Regions from separate parts of the Enterobacter cloacae complex sp. ECNIH7 genome, predicted to be linked through region 1. Evidence: predicted binding sites of a transcription regulator. Region 1 holds the regulator's gene; the other holds the start of a gene.
The links. Region 1 encodes LexA, which represses DNA repair genes until DNA is damaged. Its sites were predicted from a motif close to TNCTGTATGTACATACAGNA; they were not measured.
Positions count from the first base shown of each region.

Region 2: the regulator LexA is predicted to act here: its motif matches at 6,414-6,433, upstream of umuD (translesion error-prone DNA polymerase V autoproteolytic subunit).

Region 1 is NZ_CP017990.1:332,904-348,123, reverse strand. It holds gene WM95_RS01685 (quinone oxidoreductase) at 1-743, shown strand, start outside; gene pspG (envelope stress response protein PspG) at 928-1,170, opposite strand; gene dusA (tRNA dihydrouridine(20/20a) synthase DusA) at 1,307-2,302, opposite strand; gene WM95_RS01670 (conjugal transfer protein TraF) at 2,385-3,695, opposite strand; gene WM95_RS01665 (cupin domain-containing protein) at 3,868-4,356, opposite strand; gene zur (zinc uptake transcriptional repressor Zur) at 4,471-4,983, shown strand; gene WM95_RS01655 (CsbD family protein) at 5,053-5,262, opposite strand; gene dinF (MATE family efflux transporter DinF) at 5,383-6,720, opposite strand; gene lexA (transcriptional repressor LexA) at 6,784-7,392, opposite strand; gene WM95_RS01640 (diacylglycerol kinase) at 7,501-7,869, opposite strand; gene plsB (glycerol-3-phosphate 1-O-acyltransferase PlsB) at 8,024-10,444, shown strand; gene gntU (gluconate transporter) at 10,563-11,903, opposite strand; gene gntK (gluconokinase) at 11,907-12,434, opposite strand; gene gntR (gluconate operon transcriptional repressor GntR) at 12,561-13,556, opposite strand; gene WM95_RS01615 (pirin family protein) at 13,658-14,353, opposite strand; gene WM95_RS01610 (oxidoreductase) at 14,477-15,220, opposite strand, start outside.
Region 2 is NZ_CP017990.1:2,218,805-2,234,024, reverse strand. It holds gene WM95_RS11100 (DUF2931 family protein) at 1-133, opposite strand, end outside; gene WM95_RS11095 (T6SS phospholipase effector Tle1-like catalytic domain-containing protein) at 144-1,832, opposite strand; gene WM95_RS27175 (hypothetical protein) at 2,038-2,175, opposite strand; gene WM95_RS11090 (SDR family oxidoreductase) at 2,309-3,364, opposite strand; gene WM95_RS11085 (LysR family transcriptional regulator) at 3,462-4,349, shown strand; gene WM95_RS11080 (hypothetical protein) at 4,433-4,702, shown strand; gene umuC (translesion error-prone DNA polymerase V subunit UmuC) at 4,715-5,977, opposite strand; gene umuD (translesion error-prone DNA polymerase V autoproteolytic subunit) at 5,961-6,395, opposite strand; gene WM95_RS11065 (hypothetical protein) at 6,727-6,927, shown strand; gene WM95_RS11060 (aldo/keto reductase family oxidoreductase) at 6,973-7,839, opposite strand; gene tcp (methyl-accepting chemotaxis citrate transducer) at 7,984-9,645, shown strand; gene smrA (DNA endonuclease SmrA) at 9,673-10,236, opposite strand; gene WM95_RS11045 (LysR family transcriptional regulator) at 10,591-11,502, opposite strand; gene WM95_RS11040 (M20 family metallo-hydrolase) at 11,678-12,988, shown strand; gene WM95_RS11035 (M20 family metallopeptidase) at 12,988-14,433, shown strand; gene abgT (p-aminobenzoyl-glutamate transporter) at 14,470-15,220, shown strand, end outside.

The sequences.
Region 1 (15,220 bases):
AGGGCGATCGCGTGGTATACGCGCAGTCTGCGCTGGGCGCTTACAGCTCCGTCCACAACGTTCCGGCGGATAAAGCCGCCCTGCTGCCTAACGCCATCTCCTTTGAGCAGGCGGCGGCCTCGTTCCTGAAAGGCCTGACGGTTTACTACCTGCTGCGCAAAACCTATGAAATTAAACCCGACGAGCAGTTCCTGTTCCATGCCGCAGCGGGTGGCGTCGGGCTCATCGCCTGTCAGTGGGCAAAGGCACTGGGCGCGAAGCTTATCGGCACCGTCGGAAATGCACAAAAAGCGCAGCGCGCGCTGCAGGCAGGCGCCTGGCAGGTGATTAACTACCGTGAAGAGAGCATTGTTGAGCGGCTGAAGGAGATCACCAGCGGCAAAAAAGTGCGCGTGGTGTATGACTCGGTGGGGAAAGACACATGGGAAGCGTCGCTGGACTGTCTGCAGCGCCGTGGTCTGATGGTCAGCTTCGGCAATGCGTCAGGCGCGGTAACCGGCGTTAACCTCGGCATACTGAACCAGAAAGGTTCGCTGTATGTGACTCGCCCTTCCCTGCAAGGATACATCACCAACCGGGAAGAACTTGAGGAAGCCAGCAACGAGCTGTTCTCGCTGATCGCCAGCGGCGTCATCAAAGTGGATGTGGCTGATGCGCAGAAATTCGCGTTGACCGATGCGCGGCGCGCGCATGAGGTGCTGGAGAGCCGGGCGACGCAGGGGTCGAGCTTGTTGATTCCCTGAGCCCCAAAAAGAAATTGGGCTTCCCGTGGGAAGCCCTTTCTTTTTTTAGTTCGGCTGTATGTAGGGTACAGCTCGATGAATTCTTTAACGGCAGTCATAGTGACAGATTCGATAACTAAATCCTATTCTGTTCTAAGCCATGCCGCCGGAAAAGTTACAAGTATGTGACGAACCCCTCAATACCTTAGTAACGGAAGCGGTTATTGCGCTGATAACTGGGCACTTTTGGCGCTTTAATCGCCCGAATCACCCACACGACCGCAATGGCCAGCAGTAGCCACGGCAACAGTTTGATCGTCAGCGCAAACAGTCCGCCAATAAACATGACCACCGTCGCCACCACGATAGCCGCCAGAATGCCGAGCAGCGAAACGCCTGTCGCTAACAGCATGACAAAAAAGCCAATCACAAAAAGTAGTTCCAGCATGGTGCTCTCCCACGAGTTCCTGAGTAATGCAGTCAGCATTACAAGAATCATGCCAGTATTAAACTGTTGTTATTAAAGCAAAACGCCCCGCGAACGTTCGCAGGGCGTGGTGAATTTGACGAACTTTTAGCGAAAGTTATCGCTTGTCCGCCACCAGTCGCAGCGCATGTTCCAGCACCTCAATATCGGCACCGGCTTTATGCGCATTCTCGCTCAGGTAGCGGCGCCACTGGCGCGCGCCCGGAATCCCCTGGAACAGACCAAGCATATGGCGGGTGATATGGCCGAGATAGGTACCATTGCTCAACTCGCGCTCAATGTAAGGGTACATCGCACGCACGACCGCAACCGGATCGGTGTCCGCGCCTTCGATACCAAAGATTTCGCGATCGACCGTCGCCAGAATGCCCGGGTTCTGATACGCCTCGCGCCCGACCATCACGCCATCCATATGCGCCAGATGCGCTTTGGCCTCTTCCAGCGACTTGATGCCACCGTTGATGGACATCGTCAGGTGCGGGAAGTCACGCTTCAGTTGATACACGCGCGGATAGTCCAGCGGCGGGATCTCACGGTTCTCTTTCGGGCTGAGGCCGGAGAGCCAGGCTTTTCGCGCGTGAATGATGAACATCTCGCACTCGCCTTTCCCGGATACCATGTTGATGAAGTCGCACAGGAATTCGTAGCTGTCCTGATCGTCAATGCCGATACGGGTTTTGACCGTGACCGGAATAGAGACCACATCGCGCATCGCCTTGATACAGTCCGCTACCAGCTGTGCATTCCCCATCAGACAGGCGCCAAACATGCCGTTCTGCACGCGATCGGACGGGCAGCCAACGTTCAGGTTGATCTCGTCGTAGCCGCGTTCTTCCGCCAGCTTCGCGCACTGCGCCAGCGCGGCCGGATCGCTGCCGCCCAGCTGCAGGGCAACCGGATGCTCTTCTTCGCTATAGGCCAGATAGTCGCCCTTCCCGTGAATGATTGCGCCCGTGGTCACCATTTCGGTGTACAGCAGCGTATGGCGGGAGAGCTGGCGCAGGAAATAGCGGCAGTGTCTGTCCGTCCAGTCGAGCATCGGCGCAATGGAGAAACGGTGTGCAGGGAAAGCGGTCTGTAATTCTGACGACATGGCGAAGTTTTAAGCATCTGGTGGAAAAGGGGCGCTACTATAGCACAAAGAAAAGCCGGAGGCGCAGCGCCTCCGGTGGACTTTAGAACGTCATGCTCAGCTGAGCCCCGGCACCCCAGGTTTCGTCCTCGCCGTACAGGCCCATCAGATCAACATGAACGGTACTGAACGGCGCGAAACCGACACCGCCGGTAAAGACATTGCTGTCGTTACCCTTCACGTCCGCGCGATAACCCGCACGCACCGCCAGCCAGCTGAGCGGCGTAACCTCGGCACCGACCCCCACGTACTGCGACGTATCTTCGCTCTTGAAGCCTTTGGTTTCCGTCAGATCGCCATCGGCGGTCAGCGTCACCAGGTCGTTGTGCCAGGCGGCACCGGCGGTCACCAGCGGACGGATCTGGTAGGTGTCTTTATAGCTCACCACTTCTCCCGTGCGCCCGTTGCGGATACGGATATCTTTGGTGTCGATATCGCGCGACATCAGGTTTTGGCCGCTCACGCCAACGGTCCAGTGTTCGCCGAAATCAGCCGCAATACCGGCATCGACGTTAAAGCCCGTGTCGTCCGTGCGGTAGCGGCTGTCGTTCCACTTGTTACTGTCGTAATCGTAGATTGACGTGGTGTAGTTATAGACCCAGGTTTTTTGCAGTTTTGGCGTCACGCCCACGGAAACCGGGACGCCGCCGAGGTCAAACTGACGGGCAACGGCAACACCATAGTCGGACACAATCGCTGCCCGGCCAGACGCCGTTGAGTTGAGATTTTTAGTGATCTGATCCGTGCCGTTCAGCGCAGCGTCCAGGGCAACACCGGCAGCCACCAGATTGCTTCGTTGAATACCGCGCAGATAATCAATATCCTGCTGATCGATAGACGAACTCACCCTGCCATGGGCGTACCCTTTCGCCATAAAGGCCACGGAAAGCACATCGTTAGGGATACTCACGGCAAGCCCAGCGCCTGCCGCCGCGCGTGCGGTTTTGCCCTTGAGGTAGTCAAGCTCATCGGCAAGATCTTTGGCCGCGCCCTGGAACTGGTTGATGGAGCCTAACGGATTGGTGATAACCTGAATTGGCGTAAGGTTATCAACCACATCCTTATAATGATTAATTTTGTCGTTGATGGTATCAATCTCGTCCTGCAGATTGTCCTCATCCGTCACCTGTACGCCAACGGACGGCAAAATGACCGTCACATCATCGTCCGGTTTTGCCTTTGCCAGCAACGCGGGGTTGATTAACGCCCCGCTACCATAGCTCCCGGAGGCAACGCCAGTGCCACCCATTGCGTCGCTACGTGATTCTGTCCAGGTATTGGCTGCTCCCGCCTGATTTGCCATAAACAAGGAAACAGCGATACTAACCACCGAAAATTTAAAATTTTTTTTCACAGTATGCCCGTTATAGTCTGTTATGAAATAACCCCTGTCTGTTATCACCCAAACAGGAACGAACTATTGCTGTGAATAAGTAGTAAAAGACCCGCTATTTCTATCCCTAAGTAAAACTTCCTTACGGCCTGTTGTATTTTGTGACGGCCCTCAATATTTATAGAAGAGGAAATTATTTTTTCCCAGGTTTTCCATCATGCGGTCCAAAAAACTGGGGCGGGTGGTCTACCCAGCGATCCTCACGGGTAGCGGCATAAACGGGGTTGAGCGGATAGTAGATGCGGTTGTGCTTCTTATTCGCCTCGCCAACGACCAGTAACCGCACCTCTTCGTCCGTGTTGTTGATAAAGGTATGGCAAATACCCGTTCCGGCAGGAAACCCCACGCTGTCGCCCGGTTCAAGTTTCCATAAATAGCCATTAATCCACGCTTCTGGATGACCTTCGAGCACATAAACGAACTCTTCTTCATCGCTTTCCGCATGCGGATAGGACGTCCTGCGCCCGGGCGGTAAACGCTCATGATGGATACCAATGCGCCCGAGCCCAAGCTTGCGAGCCAACGGGGCGCCGATAGAAAAACGCTCATCGCTATCTGGGTAGGTCGAATCATCCGCGCCTTCAACGTCGCGCCAGTGCCGAATACAGTCAGGTTTTTTCATTGTTTATTTCCCGGTTTGTAATGGGTCAGGTATAGCACAGACTGGCGGATCTCGGCGTTTTTACCAGAACATGATAAAGTGGGGGTTTCCGTCCTATAACATCCGGGGTGCTAAATGGATAAGTCCACAAAAGAGCTGTTAGCGCAGGCCGAAAAGCTATGTGCGCAACGCAATGTGCGCCTGACTCCGCAGCGCCTTGAAGTCTTACGTCTGATGAGCCTGCAGCAGGGTGCTATCAGCGCCTACGATCTGCTCGACCTGCTCCGCGAAAGCGAGCCGCAGGCGAAGCCACCGACCGTGTATCGCGCGCTGGATTTCCTGCTGGAACAAGGGTTCGTGCATAAGGTTGAGTCCACAAACAGCTATGTGTTGTGCCATCTGTTCGATCAGCCCACCCACACATCGGCGATGTTTATCTGTGACCGCTGCGGCGTGGTGAAAGAAGAGGTTGCGGAAGGTGTGGAAGATATTATGCATACGCTGGCAGCAAAAATGGGTTTTGCCCTGCGTCATAACGTGATTGAAGCGCACGGACTGTGCTCTGCCTGCGTGGAAGTGGAAGCCTGTCGTCATCAGGACGCGTGTCAGCACGACCACTCTATTCTTGTGAAGAAAAAACCGCGTTAACGGCAAAAGAACAGGCGGCTCATGGCCGCCCTCAGGGTGTACTTCCTTGTACTTGCGGGTATAGCCCGGTTACCAGCGGTAGTCGTTGCGTTTTTCCCAGTCGCCCACTTCTTTTTCCGCCTGGTCTTTCGCGTAGCCGTAACGTTCCTGAATTTTACCGACAAGCTGATCGCGTTTACCTTCAATGACGGTCATATCGTCATCAGTCAGCTTACCCCACTGTTCTTTCGCTTTACCTTTGAACTGCTTCCAGTTGCCGCCGATTTCGTCTTTATTCATCATCGTGTCCTCTTAGTTAAGCGTCGGGTCGTAACGTCCGTTACGTTCTTTTCTGCTGGACGTGATAATTATTGTAGTTAAGGATTCGGCAGTTGATTTCATATTCGGAATCTTTAACCGTCACGATATATCGTGACGTGAAGGGAACCAGGTATCGTTTTGCCAGTGGCGATGCCAGATAAAAGCCAGCGATATCCCTCTCAGCGAGAGGAAAACGGCCAGGGCCAGCCACAAACCGTGATTACCCAGCCAGGGAAGCGTCAGCAGCGTCAGGCCAAACCCTGCCGCCGCGACTGCCATGCTGTTGCGCATTTCCGCTCCGCGCGTCGCACCAATAAACATGCCGTCCAGCAGATAACACCAGACGCCGACCACCGGTAAGATGACTTGCCAGATGAGATAGTGACTCGCCAGCTCGCGCAGCGCAGGGATAGACGTAAGCAACGCGACGATTTGCTCACCAAGGCAGGCATAAACCAGGCCGAACGCCAGCGCCACCAGTCCCGACTGGCGGCAGGCTGCCCGCCAGACGTCCCGCAGCTGCCCGCTTTCGCGCGCGCCGTAAGCCTGCCCGGAATACGCTTCTACCGCATAGGCAAAACCGTCCAGCGCGTAGGCGGTAAAGGTCAGTAGCGTCATCAATACCGCGTTGACCGCGACGATTTCTGGCCCCAGTCGCGCCCCGAAAACCGTCAGCGCGCCGAAGCAGAGCTGAAGCAGCAGCGAGCGCAGCATGATGTCACGATTAAGCGCCAGCAGCCTACGGATATTGCCGCGCCATGCGGTTTTGAGCAGCGCCAGGGAGATGCCGCGCATCGCCAGCACGCGCCAGACCATCCACAGGCCAATAATAAAGGTTCCGTATTCGGCAATTGCCGTCGCCAGCGCCGCACCCCGCACGTTCATATGCAGGCCCATTACCAGCCAGACATCCAGCACAATGTTGAGAAGGTTGCCTACCACCAGCAAAATCACTGGTGCACGGGCGTACTGAACGCCCAGGAGCCACCCCAGCAGAACCAGGTTTGCCAGCGAGGCGGGCGCGCTGAGCCAGCGGATTTCAAGGAAACGTCGCGCCTGAGCCAGTACCGCCTCGCTGCCGCCGACAACATGGAGCGCAAGGTCGATCAGGGGCGTACGAAATAAAACGATTAACGCCCCTGCACCGAGCGCAAGGATCAGCGGCTGGACCAGCGCGCGCGCCAGACGCAGCGGATCTTTTGCACCATAAGCCTGGGCCGTGAGCCCGGTGGTGCTCATGCGCAAAAAGAGCAGCAGCATAAACAGGAAGCTGGTTGCCGTCGCGCCAATCGCCACGCCGCCAAGATAAACAGGCGAATCAAGGTGGCCAATAACGGCAGTATCGACCAGACCCAGCAAGGGAACGGTAATATTGGAGAAAATCATCGGCAGAGCAAGACGCCACAATGCCTTATCGGATGCCGTCAGCAGTGACATGAAAAATACCGGGAGTCGAGAATGAAGCAGGCTACAGCGGCGCCATAGCCTGTCAGGAAGAGGTTACAGCCATTCGCCGTTGCGAATGACCCCAACCGCCAGTCCTTCGATAGAGAAGTTGTGTTCGCGGAGATCGACCACAATCGGGGAGAACTCGTTGTTTTCAGGCAGTAGCTGAACAGTGTTCCCCTGTTTTTTCAGACGCTTGACGGTGACTTCATCATCAATGCGCGCGACAACCACCTGGCCGTTACGCACATCCTGCGTTTTGTGCACTGCAAGCAGATCGCCGTCAAGAATACCGATGTCTTTCATCGACATACCGCTGACGCGCAGCAGGAAATCAGCGCTCGGTTTGAACATGCCAGGATCGACCTGGTAGTGGCCTTCAATATGCTGCTGTGCCAGTAAAGGCTCACCGGCAGCAACACGGCCTATCAGCGGAATGCCCGTCTCTTCTTCCACCAGCAGGCGGATACCGCGTGACGCGCCTGAAACAATCTCAATCACGCCTTTACGCGCCAGCGCTTTCAGGTGTTCTTCAGCAGCATTCGGAGAACGGAAGCCCAGACGCTGCGCGATTTCCGCACGCGTGGGTGGCATACCCGTCTGGCCGATATGATCCCGGATGAGATCAAACACCTCTTGCTGCCTGGTCGTTAACGCTTTCATTCCGCCCCCTGGGTGTATATACAGTTATGCTGTGAGTATATACAGTCAAAGGCGATTTTGGAACCAAAAACTGCACAAAAAACCAGGGACTTAATTATTCCTCGAGGCTCATCGGAAATGTGACCAAAGCAGCGTGACCCAGGTGATAACGGCAGTGATAATCGCCAGCAGCACGGCAGCAGAGCCCATGTCTTTTGCGCGGCCAGAAAGCTCGTGGAAATCTGAACCTATGCGATCAACAACGGCCTCAATAGCGCTATTAAGAATTTCCACTATCATCACCAGAAGCACGGAACCGATAAGAAGTACGCGGGTAATAGCATCAACATCAAGGAAACAGGCGACGATCACCGCGATGATTGCGGCGACGCCCTCCTGGCGAAATGCAGCTTCGTTGATCCACGCGGCACGGAAACCTTTCCATGAATAGCCGGCGGCTTTGATGATACGCGTTAACCCAGTGGTATTATTGGCCATTAAAAGAACCTTTTATGAAAAAAAGCGTCAGTAACAGGAACTGTAGCGCGTTTCGCTACAGCCTGAAGTATGACGGGTAACAACAGAAATTTTGCGCGCTTTCTGTTATCCTTGCGCCGCAATTGCATTATTAACCAGAGGCTTTACATCGTTTATGTCCGGCTGGCCACGAATTTACTACAAATTACTTAATTTACCATTAAGCATCCTGGTAAAAAGCAAGTCTATCCCAGCAGAACCCGCGCTGGAATTGGGGCTCGATACCTCGCGTCCTATTATGTACGTTTTGCCTTATAACTCGAAGGCAGACTTACTGACGCTTCGCGCCCAGTGTCTGGCGCATGACTTACCTGACCCGCTTGAACCGCTTGAAGTTGACGGCACTTTACTGCCGCGCTACGTGTTCATTCACGGTGGACCGCGCGTGTTTACCTACTACACGCCAAAAGAAGAGTCCATCAAGCTGTTCCACGACTATCTCGACCTGCACCGGAGCAACCCCGATCTGGATGTGCAGATGGTGCCGGTATCGGTGATGTTTGGTCGTCGTCCGGGCCGTGAAAAAGGTGAAGAGAATCCGCCGCTGCGCATGCTTAACGGCATCCAGAAGTTCTTCGCGGTCTCCTGGCTGGGACGCGACAGCTTTGTGCGTTTCTCCCCTTCCGTTTCGCTGCGTCGAATGGCGGACGAGCACGGTACCGACAAGATCATCGCGCAAAAACTGGCGCGCGTGGCGCGTATGCACTTCGCTCGTCAGCGCCTGGCTGCCGTAGGGCCGCGTCTCCCGGCGCGTCAGGATCTGTTCAACAAGCTGCTGGCCTCCAAAGCGATTGCTCGCGCCGTTGAAGACGAAGCGCGCAGCAAGAAAATATCGCATGAGAAAGCCCAGCAGAACGCCATTGCGCTGATGGAAGAGATTGCAGCGAACTTCTCTTACGAGATGATTCGCCTGTCCGATCGTATTCTCGGCTTTACCTGGAACCGCCTGTATCAGGGCATCAACGTTCATAACGCCGAGCGCGTACGCCAGCTGGCGCATGATGGCCATGAGATTGTCTATGTTCCCTGCCACCGCAGCCACATGGACTACCTGCTTCTTTCCTACGTGCTCTATCACCAGGGGCTGGTACCGCCGCATATTGCTGCCGGTATCAACCTGAATTTCTGGCCAGCAGGTCCGATTTTCCGCCGCCTGGGCGCGTTCTTTATCCGTCGTACCTTCAAGGGCAACAAGCTCTACTCCACCGTGTTCCGCGAATATCTGGGCGAGCTGTTCAGCCGCGGCTATTCCGTGGAGTACTTCGTGGAGGGCGGTCGTTCCCGTACCGGACGTCTGCTCGATCCGAAGACCGGCACGCTGTCGATGACCATTCAGGCGATGCTGCGCGGAGGAAACCGTCCAATCACGCTGGTGCCAATCTACATTGGCTATGAGCACGTAATGGAAGTGGGCACGTACGCGAAAGAGCTGCGCGGTGCGACCAAAGAGAAAGAAAGCCTGCCGCAGATGCTGCGCGGCTTGAGCAAGCTACGTAATCTCGGTCAGGGCTACGTGAACTTCGGCGAGCCGATGCCGCTGATGACGTATCTGAACCATCACGTTCCCGAGTGGCGTGAATCCATCGATCCAATCGAAGCGATTCGTCCGGCCTGGCTGACGCCAACGGTTAACGGCATCGCGTCCGAGCTGATGGTGCGCATTAATAACGCCGGTGCAGCTAACGCCATGAACCTGTGCTGTACAGCGCTTCTGGCTTCGCGTCAGCGCTCGCTGACCCGCGAGCAGCTCACAGAGCAGCTGGATTGCTATCTGGACATGATGCGCAACGTGCCGTATTCCGTTGATTCAACCGTGCCTTCTGCTACCGCCAGTGAGCTTATCGATCACGCGTTGCAGATGAACAAGTTTGAAGTCGAAAAGGACACGATCGGCGACATCATCATTCTGCCGCGCGAGCAGGCAGTGCTGATGACCTACTACCGCAACAACATCACCCATATGCTGATGCTGCCGTCGCTCATGGCGGCTATCATCACCCAGCACCGCAGTATTTCGCGTCAGGAGCTATTGCGTCACGTTGAGACGCTCTATCCGATGCTGAAAGCGGAGCTGTTCCTGCGCTGGAGCAAGGATGAGCTGGCGGGCGAACTGGACAAACTGACGGAAGAGCTGCGTCGTCAGGGGCTGATCGCCGTCTCAAACGACGAGCTGCACATCAATCCGTCGCGTTCCCGTACCCTGCAACTGCTGGCGGCCGGCGCGCGCGAAACGCTGCAGCGCTACGCCATTACGTTCTGGCTGCTGAGTGCGAACCCGTCTATCAACCGCGGTACGCTGGAGAAAGAGAGCCGGACGCTGGCACAGCGCCTGTCCGTTCTGCACGGCATTAACGCCCCGGAGTTCTTCGACAAAGCGGTCTTCAGCACCCTGGTTCTGACTCTGCGTGATGAAGGCTACATCAGCGATACGGGCGATGCCGAGCCGGAAGAGACGCTGAAGGTGTACCAGATGCTGGCAGAACTGATCACCTCGGATGTGCGTTTGACGATTGAGAGCGCGACGCAGGGCGAGTGATGTGAAAAAGCCGGGTGGTGGTTTCACCTGACCCGGCCTGGCATCCTGCATAATATAAAGGCCCGGTAGGCGCTACCGCTACCGGGCCTTATTTTTGAGCCTTGTTAAATCACCGCATTCAGCTCAGCAATGTGAAAGCAATCATCCCGACAATCGCACCCGTCGTGCCGAGGATGGTTTCCATCAGCGTCCAGGTTTTCAGGGTTTGCGCTTCGGTGGCGCCGGTAAATTTACCGAAAAGCCAGAAACCCGCGTCGTTAACGTGAGAGACCACAATCGAACCGCCCGCGATACAGATAGACAGCGCGGCCATCTGCGCACCCGAGTAGTTCAGCTGTTCAATCACCGGCATCACCAGACCCACGGCGGTTAAGCACGCCACGGTTGCGGAACCCTGAATGATACGCACCGCCGCGGCCAGCACAAAGCAGGTTACCGCAATCGGCAGGCCCATCCCGGTCAGCGCTTCGCCCAGAGCCGGGCCCACGCCAGAATCCACCAGCACCTGCTTGAACACGCCGCCGGCGCCGATCACCAGCAGGATAATACCCGCCGGCTGCAGCGCGGCACCGCAGATCTCCATCACCCGGTCTTTCGGCATTCCCTGACGCATCGCCAGGCCGTAAATCGCCACCAGACAGGCCACCAGGATCGCCGTGAACGGGTGACCGATGAACTCGAACCATTCATAGGCGCTGGAACCCACCGGCACAAAGCGCGCGGCGATGGTTTTCAGACCCACGAGAACCAGCGGCAGCAGGATCAGCGACAGGCTGAAGCCGAAGGACGGCATTTTGCCCTCGCCCAGGTGCGGCTCGGTGATGTCGTCCGGAATATGCAGCTCAACGTAACGGCTGATGAAGTTGCCCCACAGCGGACCGGCAATAATCATCCCCGGAATTGCCGCGCACAGGCCAATCAGGATCATCCAGCCAAAGTCGGCGTGCATCTGGGACGCCAGCAGCATCGGCGCAGGCCCCGGCAGCAGAAACGCTGCAGCCGCCGCCACGCCCGCAAACAGCGGAATAACCAGCTTTACGAGGTTAGTGCCGGTATGGCGCGCCATGGAGAACGCGACGCTTATCAGCAGCACAACGGCCACTTCGAAGAACAGCGGCAGCGCGCAAATCAGGCCAGCCAGACCAATCGCGTAGTGCGCGCGGCTGTGGCCGAAGGATTTCAGCATCTTGACGGCAATCTGGTCGACCGCGCCCGTCTCGTGCAAAATCTTGCCAAACATCGCGCCAAGGGCGACCACAATCGCCAGGAAGCCCAGCGTGCCTCCCATCCCTTTTTCCATCGTCGCGGCGATCTTGTCGAGCGGCATACCGGAAAAGAGACCTGCACCTATAGAAACCACCATCAAAGCGACAAAAGCGTGCATACGCGCCTTCATCACTAAAAACAGCAGCAGCAACACGGAACCCACTGCTGTCAAAACTAGCGTTAATGTACTCAAAACTTACTGCCTTTTATTAATGACCTCGATGGTGCTGGCAACAACACCCTCCAGTGACTGATCGATATCAACCACTAAGACGTCTTTCTCGTCTTCACCCGGCTCCTGCAGCGCTTCGAACTGCGTCACCAGCATCTGGGTTTTGAAGAAGTGACCTTTACGCGCCTTCAGGCGGCTTTCAATCACCTCGAAATCCCCTTTCAGGTAGATGAAAGAGAGGTTCGGGTTGCCGTCGCGCAGCAGGTCGCGGTAGGTTTTTTTCAGCGCAGAGCAAACAATCAGGGAGACTTTGTTGGTACGCTGCATAGCGAACGCGGCGTCATTCAGCGCCTGCAACCACGGTTTGCGGTCGTCGTCGTTCAGCGGCTCGCCGGAGGCCATTTTCATGATGTTGCTGCGCGGATGGAGGAAGTCGCCATCAAGAAACGCAGCCTGGAGTTGATGCGCCACTTCGCTGGCTACGGCTGATTTCCCGCTACCGGAAACGCCCATCAGGACGTAGACGTGGTGATCGTGATTAGTCGTGCTCAAAGGGTGTCCCTCAGTCAATTGTTACGGGTAACAGTTATCGGTAACATTGTCCTGCCGGGGCAAAAGAGAAGCAATATCCAAACGTGCGCGAAGTGAATAAGTGTGAGCTACTTCAAATTTGTCAGTTCAAATAGATCCACCCGGTGACAAGGTGAAACCTAAATCTAACATTTTTGGGGTAACCGTCTCGCCACGAATGCGCGCCAGCAGGCGTTCTGCGCCAATGCGGCCCATACGTTCACGCGGGGTCAGGACGCTCGCCAGACGCGGCTCCATCACCTGGCCGATGTCGTGGCCGTGGAAACCGGCAATTGCCATATCATCCGGGATCTTGAGCCCCAGACGCTGGCACTCAAACGCCGCGCCAACCGCAAGGTCATCGTTGGTGCAGAAAATACCGTCCAGTTGCGGATACTCGCGTCGTGCCTGACGCATCAGTTCAATACCCGACGTATAGGAAGAGGACTGCTCCACCATCACGCTGTAGGGGGTTAAGTTCGCGTCGAGCATCGCCTGCTCGTATCCCTTCTGTTTGATGATAGTACGTTCATCAAGACGCGCACCCAGATAGGCAATATGACGATGCCCACGGGCGATGATGGCCGCCGTCATCTGACGCGCCGCTTCGAAGTTATCGAACCCCACGGCGATATCGAGGCACGGAGACTGGCTGTCCATCAGCTCCACCACCGGGATACCGGCCACTTCGATCATTTTGAGCGTGCGGGCAGTGTGGGTACGTTCCGTTAAAATCAGGCCGTCGATGTTCCAGGAAAGCATCGATTCAAGACGTTCTTCTTCCAGCTCCGGCTTGTACCCGTAGTGGGCGAGCATGGTCTGATAGCCAAAAGCATCGGTGACGCTTTCAATGCCGCGCAAAACTTCGGCGAAAACCTGGTTGGTCAGGGAAGGAAGCAGGACGCCTACCGCACGGCTGGTCGCATTGGAGAGAATATCGGGCGCGCGGTTGGGGATATAACCCAGTTCATCAAGGGCAGCGGCAATCTTGCCACGTAACGCCACGGAAACCTGCTCCGGGTTACGTAAAAAACGGCTGACCGTCATTTTGGTCACACCGACGCGATCGGCGACATCCTGAAGTACGGGGCGTTTCTTTTTCATCGTCCTGAGAAATCTTGAAGTGAGAGATTTGCTCAGTTTACCACGGACAAAGCCCATCCTTCCCCTGTCAAAGGGAAGGATGGGGATTTATTTATGTTTTATTACACCGGCGGCAGGTCAAACAGCAGAATTTCGCTTTCGCTGTCGGCATGCACGGAGATCGCCTGCTCATCCCAGACGGCCAGGCCATCGGCGGTGGTTGCTTTGGTGCCGTTGATGGACACTTCACCTTTCACCACCTGGATCCAGACACGGCGGTTAGCGGCAATCTGATGCACGGACTGTTCATCTTTCGCCAGCGCCCAGCGGTACAGCTCCATATCCTGATGCACCTTCAGGGAACCTTCACGCGCATCCGGAGACAGCACCAGCTGTTTGCCCTGTTTCGCGTCGAAGCGGCGCTGCTCGTAGCGCGGCGTGATGCCGGTCTCTTCTGGAATGATCCAGATTTGATACAGGTGCAGTTTTTCCGTTTTGCTCGGGTTGTACTCGGAGTGACGCACCCCGGTGCCCGCGCTCATAATCTGGAACTCGCCCGCCGGAACCTGCTCTTTGTTACCCATGCTGTCCTGGTGCTCAACCGCCCCTTCCAGCACATAGGTCAGGATTTCCATGTCTTTGTGCGGGTGGGTACCGAAGCCCTGGCCTGCATCAATCACGTCGTCGTTAATCACGCGCAGTGCGGAGAAGCCCATGAAGTTCGGGTCGTAGTAGTCGGCAAACGAGAATGAATGCCATGAGTCCAGCCAGCCATGATTCGCGTGACCACGTTCGTTTGCTTTGCGTAAGTAGATCATTGTTTTCACCCTCAGTTCGTTTCGATGGAGTAAGTGTGGACGCAAACCGCCTGGGATCATAGAGGGTGAAAATTGACTCCTCTGTTCAAAAATTATGAATAAGCGCAGAGGAGCCGTTTTTGCTTATTTCGCGAGGGTTACCGTGGCAGGAGAAGCCTGCTCGAAGGCCCGCTCGAGGATTTCCAGGTTGGTCAGAACGTCAGATTCCTTGACGTAATTCGGCGCGCCGGTTGTGAGAGTTTCATACAGCGCATCGTAGACGCGGCCATAGTCGCCAATTTCCGGTTTCATCTCTTCCCTGACCGTCACGCCCTCATCGTTTACGTATTCCAGAATGCCCACGGAATCATCCGCCGCAAAGCCCGGCTCACCCGGCATGATGTTGGCCTTCAGGCTGGTCTCCTGCTGGTCGATGCCGTACTTGATGAACGAGCCTCGGGTTCCGTGAGCGATAAATTTCGGATAGTCGATTTTCACCAGATGACTGGTTTTGACGATGGCTTTCAGGTCGCCGTAGAACAGCTGCGCTTCAAAGGTGTCGTCCGGGTTGGCTTTATTACGCAGGCTGCGGATGTCATACGCCACGTGGTCTGGTCGGCCAAACAGGGAGATGATCTGGTCCATCGTATGCACGCCCAGACCATAGAACGAGCCGTCCTGCGGCAGGCCGGGTTGGGTCTCCGCCACCGGACGGTAGTAATCGAAGTGGCTTTCGATTTCCACAATGCCGCCCAGCTTGCCGCTTTCAATCGCCTTTTTTGCCGTCAGGAAGCAGCTGTCAAAGCGACGGTTCTGATACGGCGTAACGGTCAGGCCTTTACTTTTCGCCAGCGCGAACAGCTGTTTTGCTTCGGCGATGGTCGGGGT
Region 2 (15,220 bases), 1.9 Mb from region 1:
GATCGTAAGGCAGTTTCTGCCCCCACTGTTCTACACCATCCCCTGACAATGACTTCACACCCTCCCGGCGATCGTGGCAACCGGCGAGCAATACGACACCCAACATGACCGCTACCAGCGGTAATCGTTTCATCCCTGCCTCCTCAGAAAAGTCCGTCCAGCGCGTCCGCATTCGCCCGCGCCCTGTCTTCCCACTGCTGCTGGTCGTCCATCCGCCATACCGTCCGCACCCACCCTTTGCCAGGAGCCATCGGCCACACGAACGAGCGCTCGTCCGTTGGCGCATAGTGGTTTCTCAGAAAAACTTCTCCTGAGGACGGACTCACCCACAGGCTCAGATCCGAATCGATGTTCCAGTTCGCCGAACAGTGCAGGTAACGCCCGATGGTCCGCATCTCATCTGCCGTGAAGCTCTCCTGCTCCGTACCGCGTCGGACTGCGCGCCCCTGCGCTATCGCTTTGTCACACAGGGAAACAAGCTCAGCGGGAAGAGCCATGTCAGTATTTTGCGGATCAATATCACCGAATATCACCCCGGCATCCTGTGCCGCATCGAGCATCACCCGCATACTCACCTTTTCCCAGTCGTTCGGCACCGCCCGGCGAGTCATAAATACCGCCGCGCCGGCTTTCTTCTCCAAAATAAACGCCCGTGCCTTATCCCGGTTAACCAGTGGCCACGAAATCATTTTCGTCTCTACCTTACCGTGCGGCATCAGGTATTTCAGCGCCGGCAGCGAATATAGCGTCTGACGCATCTTCTCCGCCTTACGATATACTGCCGTCTGCATTTCATCCGAGCTTTCCGGTATCACTTCAAAGTCCGGCATCGTCAGCAGGGATATTTCATCCTCTCCCGCGTTGTAGCCTCCGCCGATATCCGAGTGCGCACCCGGCAGCGCCAGCTCCGGCCACATCCCCGCTATGCTGTTCAGGCTGAAGTTATATCTGCACTCGTGCATTGCGCTTATCTGAAACACCTTCTGCGCCACCGAGGGACGCAGTTCGAGGTTGACGCCGGGGTTGCTGCGCCCGTTGATGCCGTAGAAGTTCAGCAGACTCCCGATGGCCGCCACCGTGTCAAACAGCCCCAGAAAGCGTACCTCTCCCGCCGCTTTTCCATGGTGCCCTGTCAGGTCTAATCCTTTGTCTATCGCCACCGCTATCTCCGCGTCCTGGTTCATCACCCGGTTGGCGAAGTGCCGCGCTGCCGCTGCCCCGCGGCTAAAACCGAACACATCAAACTGCACCTTCGCTATCGCCACTTTGTCACGGTTAAGTTTGATAAAGCGGCTCAGCTCTGCGCTGATTTTGTCAAGCGCCTCGTCTGTCTTCGTCACCACCCCTTCAAACTGCCGGATAAGGCTGCTGCCCAGCGCCGCTCCCAGCATAGAATCGCTTTCACCGTCCGCCGTCCCGATGCCGCTGACGTAGATTTTTACCTGCGCCTCTGTCTCACTGTCGTTGAGTTCATCACTAGACTGATAAAGGTCAAACAGTCGCGAAATATTAGTGATGCCGCCCTGCCAGCTGGCGTTCCCTAACTCTGCTCTGGCATGCTTTTCATACTTCTCGCACGCCCTGGCACGATCCTCGCCAACCAGATTAGCGCAGTGCGCATATGCCAGCCGCAGATCGTCTGAATTCGCCCGGTTATTCCCAGTGCCGTCAAAGAACACACCTACGGTCAGCGCGATCCCCCTGACTGGCACCCGCCGGCACTGAACGGTTTTTACAGTCCCGACAGCGCTGGTTCGCAGAGTGCAGTCCCCGATAACTTCATACCGATAATAACCGGTATCTTCCGGTGTGGTCTTTTCGTTTGTGCTCATGGAAAATCCTTTTAGTTTTGAGGGTTAATAAATATCCCATCATACCTTAACCAAAATTACCGCTCTATCTTCAGTAGATGATGCACATGCTCAAATGTATCGAGGGGATTGTATCCGCCTGTTCCTGCATACCCGGTAAAGAGCCATTTTTACTCAGTTCCAGTTCAAAAAAAGCCAGATGTCGCATTTTGCAGCTTCGCTCCCACTAGGCCATATAGTCGCCGTCGCCCAGTTCGCCCACCCACAGCACACAGTCAAGGCAGCACCAGAACATATCCCGGCGGTGTTCAGAGCTGCTCGGAATGATATCGATTTCAGGATGCTGACGATAAAAATCAGGCATGCCGGGCATCACCCGCAATGCCGCAAAAGAGATAGGAATATCCGCAGCGTGAAAAGCGTGGCCGAGGTTGTGAATGCGTTAACGGTTGAGTAAGCACCCGGCGTCCTGGCCTGCACCAGGACGCCCAGGCTCATCAGGGAATAATCCGCGCGGCTCTCATCTGCGCGAACAGGCTGAAAAACATCTCATCGGTCGCCTGCATTTGCGTGAAGCCCGATCGCCGGAGTTTGCTCCCGTCACCAAACATGTCGTAGTCCCAGCTAAAGACAAAATCGGCAAACCGCCCGTCGCTCAGCTGCAGAATATCCGCTTCCACCAGCCGCTCTTCGGCAAGCTCGCGCCATACGCCGTGATAGTCGTTAAACAGCTGATGAAATGACAGCCTCACCGGCGGCGCAGAGTCCAGTTCAAACCAGCGTGCGATGCGCGGCCACAGCTCGCTCCAGCGCCAGATATCGCCATTGTTTACGTTGAACGCCTGATTCTGTGCCGCAGGTGACGCGGCGGCCCACACCGTGGCCTCGGCCAGCAGCCCGGCGTCGGTATGGTCAACGATGCTGTGCCAGGCCTGTTCCGAACCGGGAAAACGCAGCGGTAACCCCAGCGCCTTGCACAGGGAGGCGTACAGGGCGATGCTCAGCGCAAGGTTCATGGCATTACCCGGTACCGCGCTCCCCACCACGCCCGGCCTGATAGCATTCCAGTGCCAGCGTTTTCCCCGCTGAAACTGGCTGAGCCACGCTAGCTGCGCGGCGTTAAATTCGGCACCCGGCACGCCGGGATCGCTTTCCCGCGCCGGGGTTTTAAACGGTCCCAGATGCGCACCATAGACTTTGTACCCCTGCATCAGGCTTACCGTCTGCAAAGGCGCCGTTTTTTCGAGGGTGCTGACCAGATTACGCAGCATGGTGACGTTCGGCTCAACCATGTCCGTCCAATTCGCCGCATTCGCCCAGGCGCTGTAAAAGATGTGGGTGACACCGTTCAGGGCGTGCAGCGCCCGTGCGGTATCCTTCGCATCCAGTAAATCGACGTTCACCACGGGAATGCCGTCCGGATGGGTTACCTCGCGGCGACTGAGGCCAATCACCTCCCACTGATGGTGCAGGAGCGTATTGACCAGCTGTCTGCCGACAATGCCGCTGGCCCCCGCGACCAGGGCGACGTTGTGTTGCTGCATCTTATTCATGGTGTTTCTCCGGAAAGGGTGACAGACGCAGTGTGATCTATTATTTTTTCTGGAGATATCCCCTGACACCGATGGCACTTATAAGCAGAATCATTAAATGAATAATAAGCTCACCGCCATTTCTACCTTTCTACGCGTCGCTGAAGCGGGCTCGTTTTCAGCGGCCGCCCGTCAGACCGGTATTAAGCAGTCCGCCGTCAGTCAACAGATCGCGGCGCTTGAGGATGAGCTTGGCGTGGTGCTGCTGCACCGTACGACGCGTACGATGAAGCTGACCGAACAGGGTGAACGTTACCGGCGAGATATGCAGCTTGTGCTGGACGCTATGGGGGAAGCGGAAAGGCGTTTACATCCTGCCGATCATCGCGTTCAGGGACGCGTCCATGTCCAGTTGCCGAGCGGCCTGGGGCAGATCATTTTGCCGCATCTGCTGGCGCTACAGCGCCTGCATCCCGAACTGCAGCTGATGATTTCCCTGGATGACCGCCTTGCCGATCTGGTGACGGAGGGCGTGGATGTCGCGATACGGCTGAGCAGCGAGCCTCCGCAGGCGCACGCGGCTCGCGTGCTGGCGCGTATTGAAGCCGCGCTGTTTGCCGCTCCCGGTTCTCAGGCGGTACACACCGTCAGCGAACTGACCACGCTGCCACACGTACGGTTCAGCGGTATTCCGCTGGATGCCCCCCTGCGCCTGATTTCTGACGAGGAAACGGTCGAGATCAACGTGAATACCGTTTTCCGTGCCAACACCAGCGACGCACTGCTGCAGGCGCTGGAGTCAGGCATCGGTATCGGCGGCATGCAGCGACCGCTCGTGGCCAGGGCGCTGCAGGCGGGCACGCTGGTACCGGTGCTGCCCGACTGGCGGTTACCCGATCGCTTCCTCTATGCCGTCTATCCTGACGCCCGCTTTATTCCGCAGCGCGTCAGAAAGGTCGTCAGCGTGATTGAGCAGTTGCTGCCTGAAATACTGAAGAAAAACTGATTGTTTCCGCCGTAAATGACGTGCATTTTTCAACCGCCAGGAATAGAGTATTTTTACCGTATCCTCCTCTTTCTGGAGCACTTATGCCGGATTATCGTTTTTTCCAAAAAGGCCCGAACCTGATTGCGATCGAGAGCGCAAACACCGATGCGGCCGCTCAGCTCATCGCTCAGGGGTTTGAAAAACAGTTTGAGGAGATTGGCGCAGCGGATGAAAAAGAGGCGCTTACCCGCCTTGCCGATATCCGTAAAAATAATGAGATCGATCGCTATAACTTCCTGGCCGGAGCGGGCGAAATGCCGCTGATCGGCGCGCTGGCGGCTGCGGCAACCTGGTTGGTGCAAAAGAAATAACGCAACCATCTTCTACTTCGCCACCGGCAAATCGGCGTACCGCGTCGTATAGGCCGGTGACAGCATCTCACGCTTCATCGCCCAGGATTTCTCAATACCCTGTCCGGCGAACCATATCTTCCCTTTACCGGAATGATTTACGCTGTCCATCATCTCCATCAGCGCCGCGCTGTTGGCGCGCAGACGATTATCGTCAAACAAATTAAGCTGGGCGACGCCGCTGCTGAAAAAGTCCGCCAGCATGACCCCGGCTTTCATATAGCGATAGCCGTCGAGCCATATGCGCCCCAGCGCCTCCGTGGCGGCGCGGATGATATCGCGCGAGTCATTGGTGGGCGTCATCAGGGTGACAGAAGCCTGATTGCCGTAATAAATTTCGTTGTCCGCATGCGGGCTGGTGCGAACAAATACGCTGATAAAACGACAGTATTGATGCTCGCCGCGCAGTTTTTCCGCAGCGCGTTCCGCGTAGGCGCAAATAGCCTGGTGCATCTCCTCGTACTGCGTAATACGGTGTCCAAACGAACGGCTACAGATGATTTGCTGCTTCGTGGGGGTGAACTCCTCCAGATCAAGACAGGGCTCACCGCGCAGCTCGCGGGCCGTACGTTCCAGTACCACGTTGAAATGTTTGCGGATGACCCAGGACGACGCTTCCGCCAGCTCCAGCGCCGTGGTGATCCCCATAGCGTTGAGCTTTTTCGTGATGCGCCGCCCTACCCCCCACACCTCCTCTACCGGAACCTTTTCCAGCAGCTTACGCTGCCGCTCGCGGCCTGAGAGATCGACCACGCCGCCAGTGCCGGACCACCGTTTCGCCGCATAGTTGGCCAGCTTTGCAAGGGTTTTGGTCGGGGCAATACCGACGCCAACGGTTAGGCCCGTATTTTTAAAGACCTCTGTGCGCATCTGGTGACCGAACGCTTCCAGCGACAGGCAGTGGCTGACCCCTGAAACGTTCACGAACGCCTCATCGATAGAGTAAATCTCGATTGCCGGGGCGAGATCGGTCAGCGTCTGCATTACCCGACTGCTGAGATCGGCATACAGCGCATAGTTCGAGCTAAAGACGTAAACTTTTGACGGGTATAGCTTTTCTTTGAATTTAAAATACGGCTCACCCATTTTTATGCCGAACTGCTTTGCCTCCCGCGACAGCGAAATAATGCAGCCGTCGTTATTGGACACCACCACGATGGGTTTCCCCTCCAGATCGGGGCGGAATACCTTCTCGCAGGAGGCGTAAAAGCTATTCACATCAACCAGCGCGAACATGTTTATGCGTTTTGAGAGTGTGGGTGACGACGCCGAAGATCTGCAGCTCCTCTTCGGACTGAAAGGTAATCGGCTGATAGCGGGCATTATGCGGCAGAAGTCTCAGAACCGGGCGGGTCTGTAGCTCTTTCACCGTAAACTCACCGGCGACCGACGCCACGACGATATCCCCGTGTTCGGCATTTAACGAACGATCGACCACCAGCAGATCGCCGTCGCCGATCCCCGCCCCAATCATGGAGTCTCCACTCACCTTGATAAAATAGGTCGCACTGGGGTGTCTGACTGCCAGCCGGTTAAGATCGAGACGATCCTCCACATAATCCTGCGCCGGGCTGGGAAAACCACAGGCCACGCGCTCTAAAAACAAAGGTAATTCAATGTCTTGTTTTGGGTGATAAGAAAAGAGAGTGTCCATAATGCCTTTCTCGCCAGATACTGTATATAAATACAGTATTACGAATTATGGACAAGGATCAAGGTCATTTCCAAAGGCGAACCCAAACGCGTTGAAGTTTGAGCGGTTTTAATTTAGCAACGTTGCCCGCCGATAACCCTCCCCATGGTTCTCCCCGGAATGCATTAAGAGACGCGCTAATATAAGTCATTAAAAAGTCATATAGCAAATACTTCATAATGACTTATTTGGAAATTTAATCACTATCAAATCACTGCATGTTGACTTTTTAAGTCAGATAAAAGCATATTTTACCGAACGAATTAACAAGACTTACTGGAGAATATTTTCAATGCCAGCCCGTGACTATCCAGACAAGCGTGTTGCACGCGGTCTGGCAAAGGAGGCCGATCTCAGGATGTTGAGCGCCCGCATCGATCCCGATCTGATGGAGTACATCAGAACCACCGCCTTTGAGACGCGTAAGAGCAAGCAGGAGATTGTGGCGGAAGCATTAGCGCTGCACAGGCAGAAAAGTCAGACAGGAGCCTAAGCGCGCAAAGCCGGAAGCATCCTTCAGGCTTTGCGCGTGTCACCTTTAATCCATCAGCGAATTCAGCGTTTCCAGTGCTTCAGGCGGCAACCGCAGCTCCCCCGCCGCGAGGTTTTGCCGTAAATGCGCTACGGAAGAGGTGCCAGGGATCAGCAGAATATTCGGGGAACGCTGAAGCAGCCATGCCAGCGCAACCTGCATTGGCGTGGCGCCCAGTGAATCCGCGACGGTCTTCAGCCCGGAAGATTGCAGTGGCGTAAAGCCGCCCAGCGGGAAGAACGGCACATACGCGATCCCCTGCTGCGCCAGCAGATCCACCAGCGCGTCGTCACCCCGGTTCACAATGTTGTACATGTTCTGTACGCACACCACCGGCACCATCTTCTGGGCTTCCGCAACCTGGGTTGCCGTGACGTTGCTCAGGCCAATATGACGCACCAGACCCTGCTGCTGTAATTCGGCCAGGGTGGAGAGCGGTTCCGTAATCGACCCTTCCGCCGGCCCGTGTGCGCTAAACATGATCCGCAGATTCACCACGTCCAGCACGTCCAGCTGCAGATTACGCAGGTTGTCATGCACCGCCTGCGTCAGTTCCTGCGCGGAAAAGGCCGGCAGCCAGGCACCTTTGTCGTTGCGGCGGGCACCAATCTTGGTGACGAGCGTCAGATCGTCCCGGTACGGGTGAAGCGCCTCGCGGATCAGCTGGTTAGTGACATGAGGACCATAAAAATCACTGGTATCAATGTGGTTCACCCCCGCCGCCACCGCTTCGCGCAGCACGTCCAGCGCGGCCTGCTTATCCTTCGGTGGGCCAAAGACGCCCGGCCCGGCGAGCTGCATCGCACCGTAGCCCAGTCGTTTTACCGTCCGCGTCCCGAGCGCGTACGTCCCGCTTTTATCAATGCTGCTCATGTTAACCTTCCTCATAAAAATGATCCGGATTTACAACAGGTTCCTTACCGGAGCCCTTAGTTAAGCGCGAGTTAAATTAAAGTTTAAATTCTATACGACGATAGTATTGGTGTACCTCTGCATCCTTTCTAACGGACGACCGCTATGCTGAAAAATTTGCACGTGATTACCGGTATTATCTTTGCCCTCACCATATTCTGTCTGCTGCAAGTTGTCACGGGAGGGTTGTTCTACTCTGCCGTCAGCAACGATCGCCATAATTTCCAGAATTCCGGCGTGCTCAATGCCCAGCAGGAGAGCCTGAGCGACAGCGTAAACACGCTGGTGAAAACGCGCGTCACCGTCACCCGCGTGGCGATCCGCTACCTGAAAAACCAGCGCGACCCGGCTTCCCTTGCAGCGATCAATAAACTGCTTGGCACCGCAGCCGACTCGCTGGCAAAAGCCGAAGCCTATAACAAAGAGTGGCAGAAGCTGCCGCAGGTTAACGGCCAGGAGGCGGCATTAACCGACGAGATGCAGAAGTCCTGGAACCAGATGCACGAAGTGATGCGCTTATCGATTGAGTATCTGCGTGCCGACAACTACCAGGCCTATGGCGATCTGGACGCGCAGCAGGCGCAGGACGAGATGGAAGCGGTCTATAACCGCTGGCGCGCCGAAAACAACACCCTGCTGAAGGCCGCAACCGAAGAGAACCAGAGCAGCTTCACGCAGATGCAGTGGACGCTGGCGGCTATTCTGCTGGCCGTTATCGCGGTTCTGGTGGTCATCTGGCAGGGTTTACAACATCTGCTGTTAAAACCCCTCCACTCCATTATGAACCATATTCGCGCCATTGCAGGGGGCGACCTGACGCAGGAGATCGCTATCTCCGGTCGCAATGAGATGGGCCAGCTGGCCGCCGGCCTGCATGAGATGCAGCAGTCGCTGGTGACCACCGTCAGCGCCGTACGGGGAAGTACGGATTCCATCTACACCGGCGCAGGCGAAATTGCCGCAGGGAGCAACGATCTTTCCGCCCGCACCGAGCAGCAGGCCGCCTCGCTCGAAGAGACCGCCGCCAGCATGGAAGAGCTGACCGCGACGGTTAAGCAGAACTCCGATAACGCCCGTCAGGCCACGCTGCTGGCGAAAAACGCCTCTGAAACGGCCGCGCGCGGCGGTCACGTCGTGGATAACGTGGTTCGCACCATGAACGAAATCGCCGACAGTTCGCAGCAAATTGCGCATATTACCGGCGTGATCGACAGCATCGCGTTCCAGACCAACATTCTGGCGCTTAACGCCGCGGTGGAAGCGGCACGCGCCGGGGAACAGGGCCGTGGTTTTGCGGTTGTTGCAGGTGAAGTCCGTACGCTGGCGAGCCGCAGCGCGCAGGCGGCGAAAGAGATCAAAGGGCTTATCGAGAACTCCGTCAGCCGGGTGAATACCGGTTCTGAGCAGGTCAGCGAGGCTGGTACCACCATGAAGGAAATTGTCGCCGCCGTGACCCGCGTGACCGATATTATGGGTGAGATTTCATCTGCCTCTGACGAGCAGAGCCGCGGTATTGAGCAGGTGAGCCTGGCCGTTTCGCAGATGGACAGCGTGACGCAGCAAAACGCCGCGCTGGTGCAGGAGTCCGCCACGGCGGCTGCGGCACTGGAAGATCAGTCCGAGCAGCTGCGCCAGGCGGTAGCGGCGTTTCGTCTGAACGGCAAAGAAAAAGCGGTCGCCCCGCGCCCGGTCAATCTGAAAACGCCACAGCTGCTGCGCCCGGCAACAACAACCGCCTCTACCGACAGCAACTGGGAAACGTTCTGAGTCACCGGCGGGCGAGGAGATCGCCCGCTAGCGGCTGCGCTTGGCGTGCCGCTCCCAGTTTTCCTGTTTTGCCTCATCCGATTTTCGCAGTGAAACATAACATGCCCCGCTGCCGCCGTGATGCGGCAGCGCCACGCAGAAGGCCTGCACTTCCTCGAACTCGGTTAACCAGCGCGCAAGATAGCTACGCACCACATTGGGATGCGAGTTCTGCTCGCGCCCTTTCCCGTGAATGATAATCAGATTGCGTAACCCGTCGCGTCCGGCCTGGCGAATAAAAGAATAGAGCATCTGACGGCAGCGTTCGGCGGGCTGACGCAGGAGGTTTAAGCTGGCCTGGCGGGCGTATTTACCCGTGCGCAGCTTATCAATAACGCCCTGCTGTACCCCTTCGCGCTGGAACGCCAGCGGTTCTTCCAGGGGAAGCACGTCAAGAAAATCCAGCGTCAGGAAGTTATCCAGCTGTTCGCTATCCACCTCCTCGCGCGTCCGCGTATTGCGGCTGGGCTGCCAGTGAATATCCGCGCAGCGCTTCAGGGGCTGGACATCTTCCATGGCGTCAAGAAAAAATGATTTGTCGTCAGGGTTCATGGACATCCTCCGGCTACATCTGAGGACTGTACTATACCTGCGCCAGAGACCGGCCTCAATCACCGTTACAGGGCGATGCGTGGCAATAATATTAACCTGATGAATATATATAGTAATTATTAAATAAACTTAAATCAGACTTAACTAAAATTTCAGCAAAGGTAAAATACGTGATTTATGTTAAAATTTCGTGAAATCAATCACTCGCCCGCCTTTCATTTTTCGGGAAAGGTGTTATACCTAAATATACCTGCCTCATGGAAATAATACTCAGGATTGGCGAAAGGACGTACTGCTGTGTGTACTATAGGGTCTGTCTGATGTCGGGCAGATCCTGTTTTTTTAATCTGTATTTCACGCGACGACTATTTTCCTCACCTCCCTTCTGAACTGCGTAATTAATGACTCAGCAAGGGGAGTCTGACGTGAATCACGACGCTGAATTAAATAATAGGTTGCTTTAGGAAGCGATTCGACAACCGGCAGCATGACCAGACGGTGTGCCAGCAGCGGGTCACAGCCTAGCTCCTGCGGCAATATGCTTAAAAAATCACTTTGCGCGACCAGGCTAATACAGGAAGAAAATGTTTCGCAAACCACACCAATTCGCGGTATTTGCGAACGATCGCTAAATACCTCCTCTAATTGCTTATAATAACTTCCCCGCGGCGTCGGCATTGTCCAGTTATAATGCAGAAGTTCATTAATTGACGTTGCCCCCATTGCCGGGTGACCTTCCCGACAAAATACCGCAAACGGTTTTTCGAAGAGCTTTTCAAACGTAAATTCCTGGTCGTAAGGCCCCTGATAATAGGTATTGATGGTGAAGTCCAGCTCGCCCTGGCGTAATTCATTGATCATCGACACCAGCTGCCCTTCCATAATCCGCACCTTGACCTGCGGATGCTGCGCATGAAAGCGGGTGATAACGGCGGGCATCAGCGTGCGTGAAACGCTGGCCCCCATCCCGATGTTGATCTGCCCGGCCAGCTCCCCCTGCCGCTGACGGATATCATCCTGCGCCGCGCGCAGCTCTTCCAGAATCAACCTGGCGCGCTGGTAAAAGCCCTCACCGCATTCGGTCAACGCGACGCCTTTACTCCTGCGCACGAAAAGCTGCGCCGCCATGCCCTCCTCCAGCTCTTTGATGGATTTGGTCAGCGCCGGCTGGGAAAGATTCAGCGTCCTGCTGGCGCCGCGAATGCTGCCCTGACGCGCAACCTCAACAAACGCCCGGATTTGATGAAATTTAATCTGGAATGTCATAGCCCGACCGATAACCGTTGTTTATCAGAGTAAAGAAACTGTCATCTACTTTAATGGAAAGGGATGTGCGAGGGTAATTCCTGAACGGTTAAAACTGTGAAAAATCGGTTAGTGATAAGTAAAAACTATCACAGCTTGAAGCAGTTCACATATTTTAATGATGACAGGAACAGATATGGACACACTGGCGCAGTACATCCAGACATTATCCCCGCAGCTGAGCGCATGGCGTCGCGATTTTCACCATTTCGCGGAATCCGGCTGGGTAGAGTTTCGAACGGCCGCGAAAGTCGCGGAAATCCTCGATTCGCTGGGTTACGAACTGGCGATGGGCCGCGACGTCGTCGATGCCGAAAGCCGGATGGGGCTGCCCGATGCCGCCACCCTGGCGCAAGAGTTTGCCCGCGCGCGGGCGCAGGGCGCGCCAGAGAAATGGCTGGCGCCGTTTGAGGGCGGGTTTACCGGCATTGTGGCGACCCTCAATACCGGACGTCCTGGACCGACCCTGGCGTTTCGCGTCGACATGGATGCCCTTGATTTAAGCGAAGCGCTGGATGAAAGCCATCGCCCGTTCCGCGACGGGTTTGCCTCCTGCAACGCGGGCATGATGCACGCCTGCGCGCACGATGGACACACCGCTATTGGTCTGGGGCTGGCGCAGGTGCTTAAGCAGAATGACGCGCAGCTCAACGGCACCATCAAGCTGATCTTCCAGCCTGCTGAAGAAGGCACCCGCGGCGCGCGCGCCATGGTTGCCGCCGGGGCGCTGGACGACGTGGACTATTTCACGGCCATCCATATTGGTACCGGCGTCCCTGCCGGAACGGTGATTTGCGGCAGCGATAACTTTATGGCCACCACCAAGTTTGACGTGAACTTTACCGGCGTTGCCGCACACGCGGGCGGTAAACCGGAGGACGGACGTAACGCCCTGCTCGCCGCCGCGCAGGCCGCCCTCGCCCTGCACAGCATCGCCCCGCACAGCGACGGCGCCTCCCGGGTGAACGTCGGAGTGATGCAGGCGGGCAGCGGACGCAACGTGGTGCCCGCGAATGCCCTGATAAAGGTTGAAACGCGCGGCGAAAGCGAAGCGATTAATCAGTATGTCTTTGAACGCGCGCAGGCGGTTATTACCGGCGCAGCGGCGCTCTACGGCGTGAGCGCCGAGATGCGCCTGATGGGCGCCGCAACCTCCAGCGCGCCGACACCGGCGTGGGTTGATTATCTGCGCGAACAGGCGAGCCGGGTTTCCAGGATTATTCACGCCATCGATAAGGTGAAGGCGCCAGCGGGTTCCGAAGACGCCACGCTGATGATGGCCCGCGTGCAGGAGAACGGCGGCATGGCGTCCTATATGGTGTTCGGCACGGATTTGAGCGCCGGACATCACAACGAAAAATTCGACTTCGATGAGCAGGTCATGGCGATTGCCATTGAAACGCTGGCGCGAACTGCGCTCAATTTCCCGTGGACGCGAGGTGTGTAATGCAGGAGAACTACGCTTTTATTGCCGATGCGATCGACACGCGATGTCGGACGTTAACCGATATTGCCGACGCGATCTGGGATCGTCCTGAAACCCGCTTCGAAGAGTTCTGGTCCGCCGAACGGCTGGCCAGCGAGCTGGAGGCCGAGGGCTTCACGCTGACGCGCGAGGCCGGCGGTATTCCAAATGCCTTTATCGCCAGCTTCGGCAGCGGGAAACCGGTCATTGCCCTGCTGGGCGAATACGACGCGCTGGCCGGGCTAAGCCAGCAGGCGCACTACGCGACGGCGCAATCCGCCACGCCGGGGGCCAACGGCCACGGCTGCGGGCATAACCTCTTAGGCACCGCGGCGCTTGCGGGCGCAGTGGCGGTGAAAAGCTGGCTGGAGCAGCACGGCGGCAGCGGAACGGTGCGTTTTTATGGCTGTCCCGGCGAGGAAGGTGGCTCCGGGAAAACCTTTATGGTGCGCGAAGGTCTGTTTGATGACGTCGATGCCGCCGTCACCTGGCACCCGGAAGCCTTCGCCGGGATGTTTAACGTCAGCACGCTGGCGAATATTCAGGCCGCCTGGCGTTTTCACGGCGTAGCGGCACACGCGGCCAACTCCCCTCATCTGGGACGCAGCGCGCTGGACGCCGTGACGCTGATGACTACCGGCACCAACTTCCTCAACGAACACATCATTGAGAAAGCGCGCGTCCATTACGCCATTACCGATACCGGCGGGATTTCACCCAACGTGGTGCAGGCGCAGGCCGAGGTGCTGTACCTGATCCGCGCCCCGGAGATGGCCGATGCGCAGCAGATCTACGAACGCATCGAGAAAATCGCCCAGGGCGCGGCGATGATGACCGAAACCACCGTCGAGTGTCGCTTTGATAAAGCCTGCTCCAGCTACCTGCCAAACCGCACGCTCGAAGCGGCGATGTATCGCGCCCTGCAGCACTACGGCACGCCGCTCTGGACGGAGGAAGAACGCGCCTTCGCCCGCGAGATCCGCGCCACCCTGACGCCCAACGATCTGCAAAACAGTCTGAAAAATATTGCCGCGACGGGCGGTGATGCGGGTAAAGCCTTTGCCCGGCGTCATCAGGAGACGCTGCTGGTCGATGAAGTCGCTCCCTATGCCATCACCGACAACGTGCTGGCGGGTTCAACCGACGTGGGCGACGTCAGCTGGAAAATGCCGGTCGCCCAGTGCTTCAGCCCCTGCTTTACCGTCGGCACGCCGCTGCACACCTGGCAGCTGGTGGCGCAGGGACGTACCTCCATTGCCCACAAAGGCATGCTGCTGGCCGGAAAAGTGATGGGCGCAACCGCGCTTAACCTGCTGCAGGACGCGGCGCTGCTGAAAAAATGCCGTGAAGAGTTCGAACAACAAATACAAGAAAAACCGTACGTGTGTCCGATCCCACAGGGCGTGACACCGTCACCTTTAAAATAAAAAAACACAACACAACAACACTCCCGAGGAACGTCCATGAGTATGTCTTCCATACCTTCGCATTCCCCATCCGGTAAGCTCTATGGCTGGGTTGAAAGGATCGGCAATAAAGTGCCGCACCCTTTCCTGCTGTTTATCTATCTGATTGTGATTTTAATGGTCGCCACCGCCGTGCTCTCCGCCTTTGACGTGAGCGTGCGCAGCCCGGCTGACGGCAGCCTGATGGCGGTAAAAAACCTGCTCAGCGTTGACGGGCTGCACTGGTTTTTACCCAACGTGATTAAAAACTTCAGCGGCTTCGCCCCGCTCGGCGCCATTCTGGCGCTGGTGCTGGGCGCCGGGCTGGCTGAACGGGTGGGCTTGCTGCCTGCATTAATGGTGAAGATGGCTTCTCACGTCAGCGCGCGTTACGCCAGCTATATGGTGCTGTTTATCGCCTTCTTCAGCCATATCTCCTCCGACGCCGCGCTGGTGATCATGCCGCCGATGGGGGCGCTGATTTTCCTCGCCGTCGGGCGTCACCCCGTGGCGGGCCTGCTGTCGGCGATTGCGGGCGTGGGCTGCGGATTTACCGCTAACCTGCTGATCGTCACCACCGACGTGCTGCTCTCTGGCATCAGCACGGAGGCGGCAAAGACCATTGATGCGGCAATGCACGTCAGCGTGATCGACAACTGGTACTTTATGGCCAGCTCGGTGATTGTCCTGACGATTGTCGGCGGGCTGATTACCGATAAAATCATCGAGCCGCGGCTGGGTAAATGGGAAGGCCGTAGCGATGAAAAGC